2 regions of the Paenibacillus sp. NPDC057934 genome follow, and region 2 is predicted to be linked to the other one. Evidence: a T-box and tRNA genes for the amino acid it is inferred to sense, from the RefSeq annotation. Region 2 holds a T-box; the other holds one or more tRNA genes.
What was found. The T-box of region 2 lies ahead of ACFVRY_RS19170 (arginine--tRNA ligase). A T-box ahead of a tRNA ligase gene usually reads a tRNA of that ligase, here a tRNA-Arg.
Positions count from the first base shown of each region.

Region 1: it has a tRNA-Arg gene. The T-box ahead of ACFVRY_RS19170 (arginine--tRNA ligase) is inferred to sense a tRNA for this amino acid. The anticodon was not compared.

Region 1 is NZ_JBHVPB010000007.1:438,854-442,253, reverse strand. Features, by position in the region: rRNA gene rrf (5S ribosomal RNA) at 80-196, shown strand; tRNA gene ACFVRY_RS18730 (tRNA-Glu) at 881-955, shown strand; tRNA gene ACFVRY_RS18725 (tRNA-Val) at 1,013-1,088, shown strand; tRNA gene ACFVRY_RS18720 (tRNA-Met) at 1,131-1,207, shown strand; tRNA gene ACFVRY_RS18715 (tRNA-Asp) at 1,232-1,309, shown strand; tRNA gene ACFVRY_RS18710 (tRNA-Lys) at 1,352-1,424, shown strand; tRNA gene ACFVRY_RS18705 (tRNA-Gly) at 1,461-1,535, shown strand; tRNA gene ACFVRY_RS18700 (tRNA-Arg) at 1,540-1,616, shown strand; tRNA gene ACFVRY_RS18695 (tRNA-Leu) at 1,635-1,713, shown strand; gene ACFVRY_RS18690 (MDR/zinc-dependent alcohol dehydrogenase-like family protein) at 1,843-2,295, opposite strand; gene ACFVRY_RS18685 (MFS transporter) at 2,708-3,400, opposite strand, start outside.
Region 2 is NZ_JBHVPB010000008.1:103,426-106,825, reverse strand. Features, by position in the region: gene ACFVRY_RS19170 (arginine--tRNA ligase) at 1-1,597, opposite strand, end outside; T-box leader at 1,643-1,864, opposite strand; gene ACFVRY_RS19165 (exosporium glycoprotein BclB-related protein) at 2,095-3,400, shown strand, end outside.

The sequences.
Region 1 (3,400 bases), on a different contig from region 2:
TGGCTTATATTTCGAAAACTTGTGTTCAGCATTTGGCGATGCTGAGACCTGTATAATGCATTTGTACCGCAAATGCCCGTTTGGTGGCGATGGCGGAGGGGTTCCACGCGTACCCATCCCGAACACGACCGTTAAGCCCTCCAGCGCCGATGGTACTTGGACCGAAGGGTCCTGGGAGAGTAGGACGCCGCCAAGCACTAGACCACTGTTGAATTTTCAACAGTGGTCTTTTATTTATTTCAAAGTAATTAGAGACTTGTTCTCAAGATAAATTTAGATTTCTGGGTTTATGGTCAAGGGAAACGTAGAATACCCTTAAATAGCACATGATTAATACCCCAAAAGTGACCTTCGGGATCAACGATTTGGTGCAGGTTTAATTATTCTGTGCTATTATATTTTGCCTCTGGATGTGTAGGCACGATTATTGCTAACAAAGCCTTGCTAAGTCTGGAGTACTCTCATGAGATTTTGAAAAACAGATGGACAGCAGCATGTTATATTGTTTACTTCCTTACCCTAGAGATCTTGTTACAGCGATTGCGTTAGAGGGGGAGGAGAACCCCTCCTGACCTGTCCAGCATGTTCATAGAGCATTAGTGAGCGCTATGCCGATATCACGGTATCATGTGGCATATGACTTAATAGAAGCTCTATAAGCGGCTATGAGCTTGTAAGGGGGCATTACACCGATTGCTAAGCGTAATCACAGGGAGATCCAACGACAGATCTGAGGTGTTCTTGCAGTATTTAGAACGCAGTCTTGGCTCATGTATTATTGCTTAAAACGCTATATTAAATATTTTTTGAAAAAGTTGTTGCTATAATATAAAATGTATGATAAGATATTTTTTGTTGTCACAACAGCGAATGATGATATGGCCCGTTGGTCAAGGGGTTAAGACACCTCCCTTTCACGGAGGTAACAGGGGTTCGAATCCCCTACGGGTCACCAAAAAAAACTTGCATAATCTAAATGATTGTGATATAGTATAAAAGTTGCTTATCACATGGAGGCTTAGCTCAGCTGGGAGAGCATCTGCCTTACAAGCAGAGGGTCGGGGGTTCGATCCCCTCAGCCTCCACCATGCAACTTTGCTTTTAGGAAACAAGTTAATACTTTTTAATGACGCGGGGTGGAGCAGCCCGGTAGCTCGTCGGGCTCATAACCCGAAGGCCGCAGGTTCAAATCCTGCCCCCGCAACCAATTTTCATTCATGCAAATATTCCTGGAACCGTGGTGTAGTTGGCCTAACATGCCTGCCTGTCACGCAGGAGATCGCGGGTTCGAATCCCGTCGGTTCCGCCATCTTTTCTGCTTTAAAGTTGAGAAGTTGTATTTTGCAAGTATGAGCCATTAGCTCAGTTGGTAGAGCACCTGACTTTTAATCAGGGTGTCGAAGGTTCGAGTCCTTCATGGCTCACTTTATTTAAAGTGTGCCGAATGAAAATTACTGTTTGCGGACGTGGCTCAGCGGTAGAGCATCGCCTTGCCAAGGCGAGGGTCGCGGGTTCGATTCCCGTCGTCCGCTCCAATTTGCGCCCTTAGCTCAGCTGGATAGAGCGTTTGACTACGAATCAAAAGGCCGGGAGTTCGAATCTCTCAGGGCGCGCCATTTTTTAAAATTGAATATGCCGGTGTGGCGGAATGGCAGACGCGCTCGACTCAAAATCGAGAGGGAAACCGTGGAGGTTCGAGTCCTCTCACCGGTATCAAGTAAAGAGTACATTAGATATTATATCTAATGTACTCTTTTATTTATAAGTGTAAACTCCAGGAATATCATGTGCAAAAGAAACCTACGAACTGTACGCTATAATGGCTTCAGCTGGTTGGTAACTCTAGATCGTAAGTACTGCTTTGCCTGTAAATTGGCGTTCTATCAATTGATGTGCGACTGCGTCAATCTCACCCAAGCCGAGAATATTCAAAGTTGTAGTTTCCGATGAAAAATGCCCCAGTGGAACGCAAATACCTTGGGGAATTAACTGAGGGAATAAAGCGGCGAGCGTATCACCGCCAACAGAATCAATGATGAAGTCGTAAGGTCCATTAGCGGAAATAGCTTTTGTTATGTCATCCTCGACAAGAATTTCATTTGCCCCAAAAGTTCTAACTTGCTCTGTCTTTGATTCGGAACGGGCAACTTCAATCGAATAGGCACGCGACAAGGCGGCCAATTGATTAGCGAATGATTCGACGCCCCCGGTTGAACCTGTGATCAGCACTTGTTTGCTGGAGCAGCAATCCCCTTTGCGTAGAGCGTATAGAGCTGACAGATCAGCGACAGGCAATGTAGCGGCTTGTTCAAAGATAAGCTCGTCGGGAATTTCAGTTAGAGTGACGGCGGGAACCGCTATTTGTTTTGCCTATGCTCCCTTTGTAAGCAATAAATCTACTACGTGACCTCCTTTTTAGGCCCAATGCCGTTAATTGCTTCTTGCAGCAATATGCCGTAAAAGTCCCAGCGGGGTCTGCTGTTATCCTGACGCTTAATCGCTAAGCTAACCTCGCCGCAATTAAGTGAGAATGCTTTTACCTGTACGATAGCTTCCCAAGGTTGTGCTTTCGGTGCTTCGGCTTCTTGGATCGTAAATGAGTTCTTTTATAAAAAAGAAACCGTTTCTTAGCAAATGGAGGAATACTCAACCATTTACGAAAGGAACGGTTTTTTTGTACATTCAATATTCTATCAAAATGCTTGCACTATATCTGCGGTTTTTCCACCTTGGGCAAAATGCCCAGTGCGGCGACCGCCCCCCACAGGGAGAGAACGACGGCGATCCACCATCCATTACGGAAAGTCCCAAGGACGGGTGCTGATGAGGTACTCAGGGCGATGACCAGCAGTGTTGTTCCGAGAACAGAACCAATCTGCCGAGACATGTTCACCACTGCGCTGCCGGTCGATGCCTGCTCCCGGGGCAGGTCAGAGGTAGCTGAAGAGATCATAATAGGTAAAGCGAATCCATAGCCAATACCTATTACCAGCCACCCCGGCAAAATTTGTAGCCAGTAGTTCGGTGTGGCCTGCGCGAACAAGATAAACAACAGCGGTCCTGCACCGATCAACAGGTTGCCGATTGCTGCGATTCTATTGATCTGAATGTGCCTCGAAAGACGTTGAGCAAGTGTGGCAGAAGGCCATACTAAACAAGGACCAAGGGTAAGAGCAAGACCAGTAGCCAGTGTAGACCAGTTCCACACATTTTGCAGGTACATAATGACAGATAACAGCTCAAGCGCAAATGCCGCATTAATCAGAGCGACACCTATGCTGGACCTGGTGAAAGGTCTGCTGCGAAATAAGGAAAACTCAATAATCGGAAAGGGATGCCGACGAGATTGTAGAATGAACCACAGTAGAGCCACTGCAAATACGATAAAGCTACCCCAGGT
Region 2 (3,400 bases):
TCGGGAATGGAACTCCCGGTTCCGGCAGCATCCCAGCCGCTTCAGCTTTGCTAAGTACACTTCCTGCACGGGCAAAGGTATACATCAGATAGACGCCGGTATTACCGGAGATTTCAGTAGCCTGCTTGAAGTCGAAGACAATTTCGGTGCCAAGGTTGAAGCGCAGCAGGTAATACCGGATGGCGGCATGAGCAATGATACGGCTGGATAATCCGCTTTTATCGGAACGGCTTTCTTCAATAGTACTCTCCATCAAAGTGATCAGGTCTGCAACCTTCACACCAATTCCTTGACGGCCCGACATGGCATAAGAACCTTTGCCACCAGAGACATCAATGCCCAGTTCGGCTGCGGAAGCCGGGCTTAGTGAAACTACGCCATAGCTTACATGATGCAGCTTATCGGCCTGCTCGTTGTAGCCGAGCACCTGCAGCGCCTGCTTCACCATCTGTTGTGGATATTCCTGCCGTTTATCAATAACATTGATGACAGCATCTGCTTTGCCATAAGGCAGGGTAGGGCCAGTCATGCCCGTCGTCCATAAACCAGCGGAAAATTGACTGTAGGAAAAGTCTTTTTCGAGCAATCCGAATTTCCACAGATGATAGGCAATATCTTTGGCGGTATAGGTCAAGATTCCATTGGAGCGCACCAGTACTTTGTCCTGGTGGTATTCGTCACTCTCCGCGCCTCCCGCTGGCGTCTCTCCGTTGTTCTGCTTCAACACCCAACATCCGGCAAGCTTGCCTTCTGTTTCTTGAACGAAAGTCGGAGTTTGTGACAGCCGGTCAAATGCAGCCGCCCAGAAACCTTCTCTGACAATGCTGCTTTCCCAGACGAGCAGATCATAATCAATGCCAAAACCTTTCATCTCTTCTACATGCTCCCGTACGATACGCTCGGCGACGAGATTACCGAGCCAGGCTGTATTTCCCCGACCTTCTTCCAAGGCATGCAGGGTGTCTGATCGTTTTGCTATCATCTCAGGCTCAAGCGCATACGCTTTGTTCACTTGAGAATAAACATCCCAGCAATAATCCCCGAAACGGACATAATCACCTTCCAGCGGAATGTTCTGTAATCCCACCACTGTATCGGCAAGTTGGTTACCAAGATCATCCACATAGTTATGGACTTCGACCTGTTTCCCTGTTCTTTTCAGTATGCGGACTAAGGTATCCCCGATACAGGAGTTGCGGAGATGGCCGATATGTGCGGCCTTATTAGGATTAATGGAAGTATGCTCGACAACGACTTTCTCCCCTATTGACACCGGCAGGTCGAACGAACGCTTCGCCCATTCCGACCAATGAATCGACAGATTAATAAAACCGGGAGCGGCAACCTCCACTTTGCTGAACAGACCTGAGCCGCTACCCTGCTGTTCAAGTTCTGCTGCAATAAGTTCGGCAATGACCATAGGCGCCTTGCGCAAAGTCTTGGCTAACTGCATGGCGATGCTGGTGGAATAATCGCCATGCTCTAAACTGGTAGGCTGTTGGATTGGGATGGGACCACTGGAGTATACTACACCCAGCTTAGTGCATACACTATGTACACTTTGATCCAGGCTTTCTTTGATAAGGCTGCTTAACATGAAAACTCCTCCTTTTAGATATAAAAAAACAGCCCTCGTCTCTAAAAAAGAGACGAGGGCTGTTAGCGCTCGCGGTACCACTCTTGTTGCCGGACCTTCGGTCCAGCCACCTCACAGGTTAACGGCCTTCTGCCGGGACTTCCTACTGTTAGGTTCAGAAGTCCATCTCACGGGTGCGCTTCATTATCAGTTCCGCCACCGGCTTTCACTTTCCCGGCTCGCTGAGGGCTGGAATACCATAATTACTCTCCCGATCATCGATTGTCTTATTAATTTTTCTAAGTATACCCAATTTCCCCAAGAATGCAATAGTCATTTCCCTTTTCTTGCAAACGGCTCGGAAATTAAATCTTTCTCTATATCTGAATACATTGTTATGTCCGTCCACACCGACCGTAACAATCTCGAATATTACTATATCGAGGCACTGATTCATAAATGCTAGTGATAATGATAGTGTCGCAGCTTCTAAATCTATTATAAAAGGAGTTGGAGAAATGACTTTTTTGTCAACAGGGCCGATAGAGAATGCGGTATCGCCGGTGAGTGGGGTAAGACCGACTCAACACGTTATTGTTAAAATCGATAACCGCAGTTCTACTACCGTCTCTTCGGTTGAGATTTTCGGGTATTATCTGAATGGTGTAAGAACGGAATATGTTCTTGAGCTACTGACTGTAGCGCCCAATCAGGTGATCACCAGAGAATATTTTGCCGATTTTGATGGCTTCGAATTTCTTTTTGAAACACCGATTGATCCACCGGACGACGATCCTATTCAAATCTCTGTATGGGGTATTGATGCTGAAGGGCAACTGGTAACCGCCCACCGACTTGTCTCCTCTGAATTATTGAGAGAGCCATTTAGTATAACCGGTGAAACTGGTGCTACGGGTGCGCCAGGTGCAACTGGCGCTACTGGAGCAACGGGAGCACAAGGAGCTCCGGGAGCAACAGGTGCAACGGGAGCACAAGGGGCCCCAGGAGCGACGGGTGGTACTGGAGCGACGGGCGGTACTGGAGCGACAGGTGGTACTGGAGCGACAGGTGGTACTGGAGCAACTGGTGGAACTGGAGCAACTGGAGCAACTGGAGCAACAGGTGACACAGGAGCGACGGGTGCAACAGGAGCGGCTGGAGTGACTGGAGCGACGGGAGCAACCGGAGCAGCAGGAGTGACCGGAGCAACTGGAGCAACTGGTGGAACTGGAGCAACAGGTGGAACAGGAGCGACGGGAGCAACCGGAGCAGCAGGAGTGACCGGAGCAACTGGAGCAACAGGAGCAACAGGAGCAACAGGTGACACAGGAGCGACGGGTGCAACAGGAGCAACAGGAGCAACTGGTGGAACTGGAGCAACAGGTGCAACAGGAGCGACGGGAGCGACAGGTGACACAGGAGCGACGGGAGCAACAGGAGCGGCTGGAGTGACTGGTGCTACGGGAGCAACCGGAGCAGCAGGAGTGACCGGAGCAACTGGTGGAACTGGAGCAACTGGTGCAACAGGAGCGACGGGAGCAACAGGAGCAACAGGTGACACAGGAGCGACAGGTGCAACTGGAGCAGCTGGAGTAACAGGTGGTACTGGTGCCACAGGAACCGCAGGTTCCAGTGCTATCATTCCTTATGCTTCGGGTCTTCCAACTACGTTGACTACAGTACTGGGTGGTCTGCTGAATACCTCGAGCTTAATTGGTTTTGGTACGAACTCCATAGGTCTGTCGATTGCCGGCGGTACGATTGATCTTACCGGTGGTGCAGGGCTCTTGGTCAACGAAGCGTTCTCTGTTCCGCGTGCGGGTA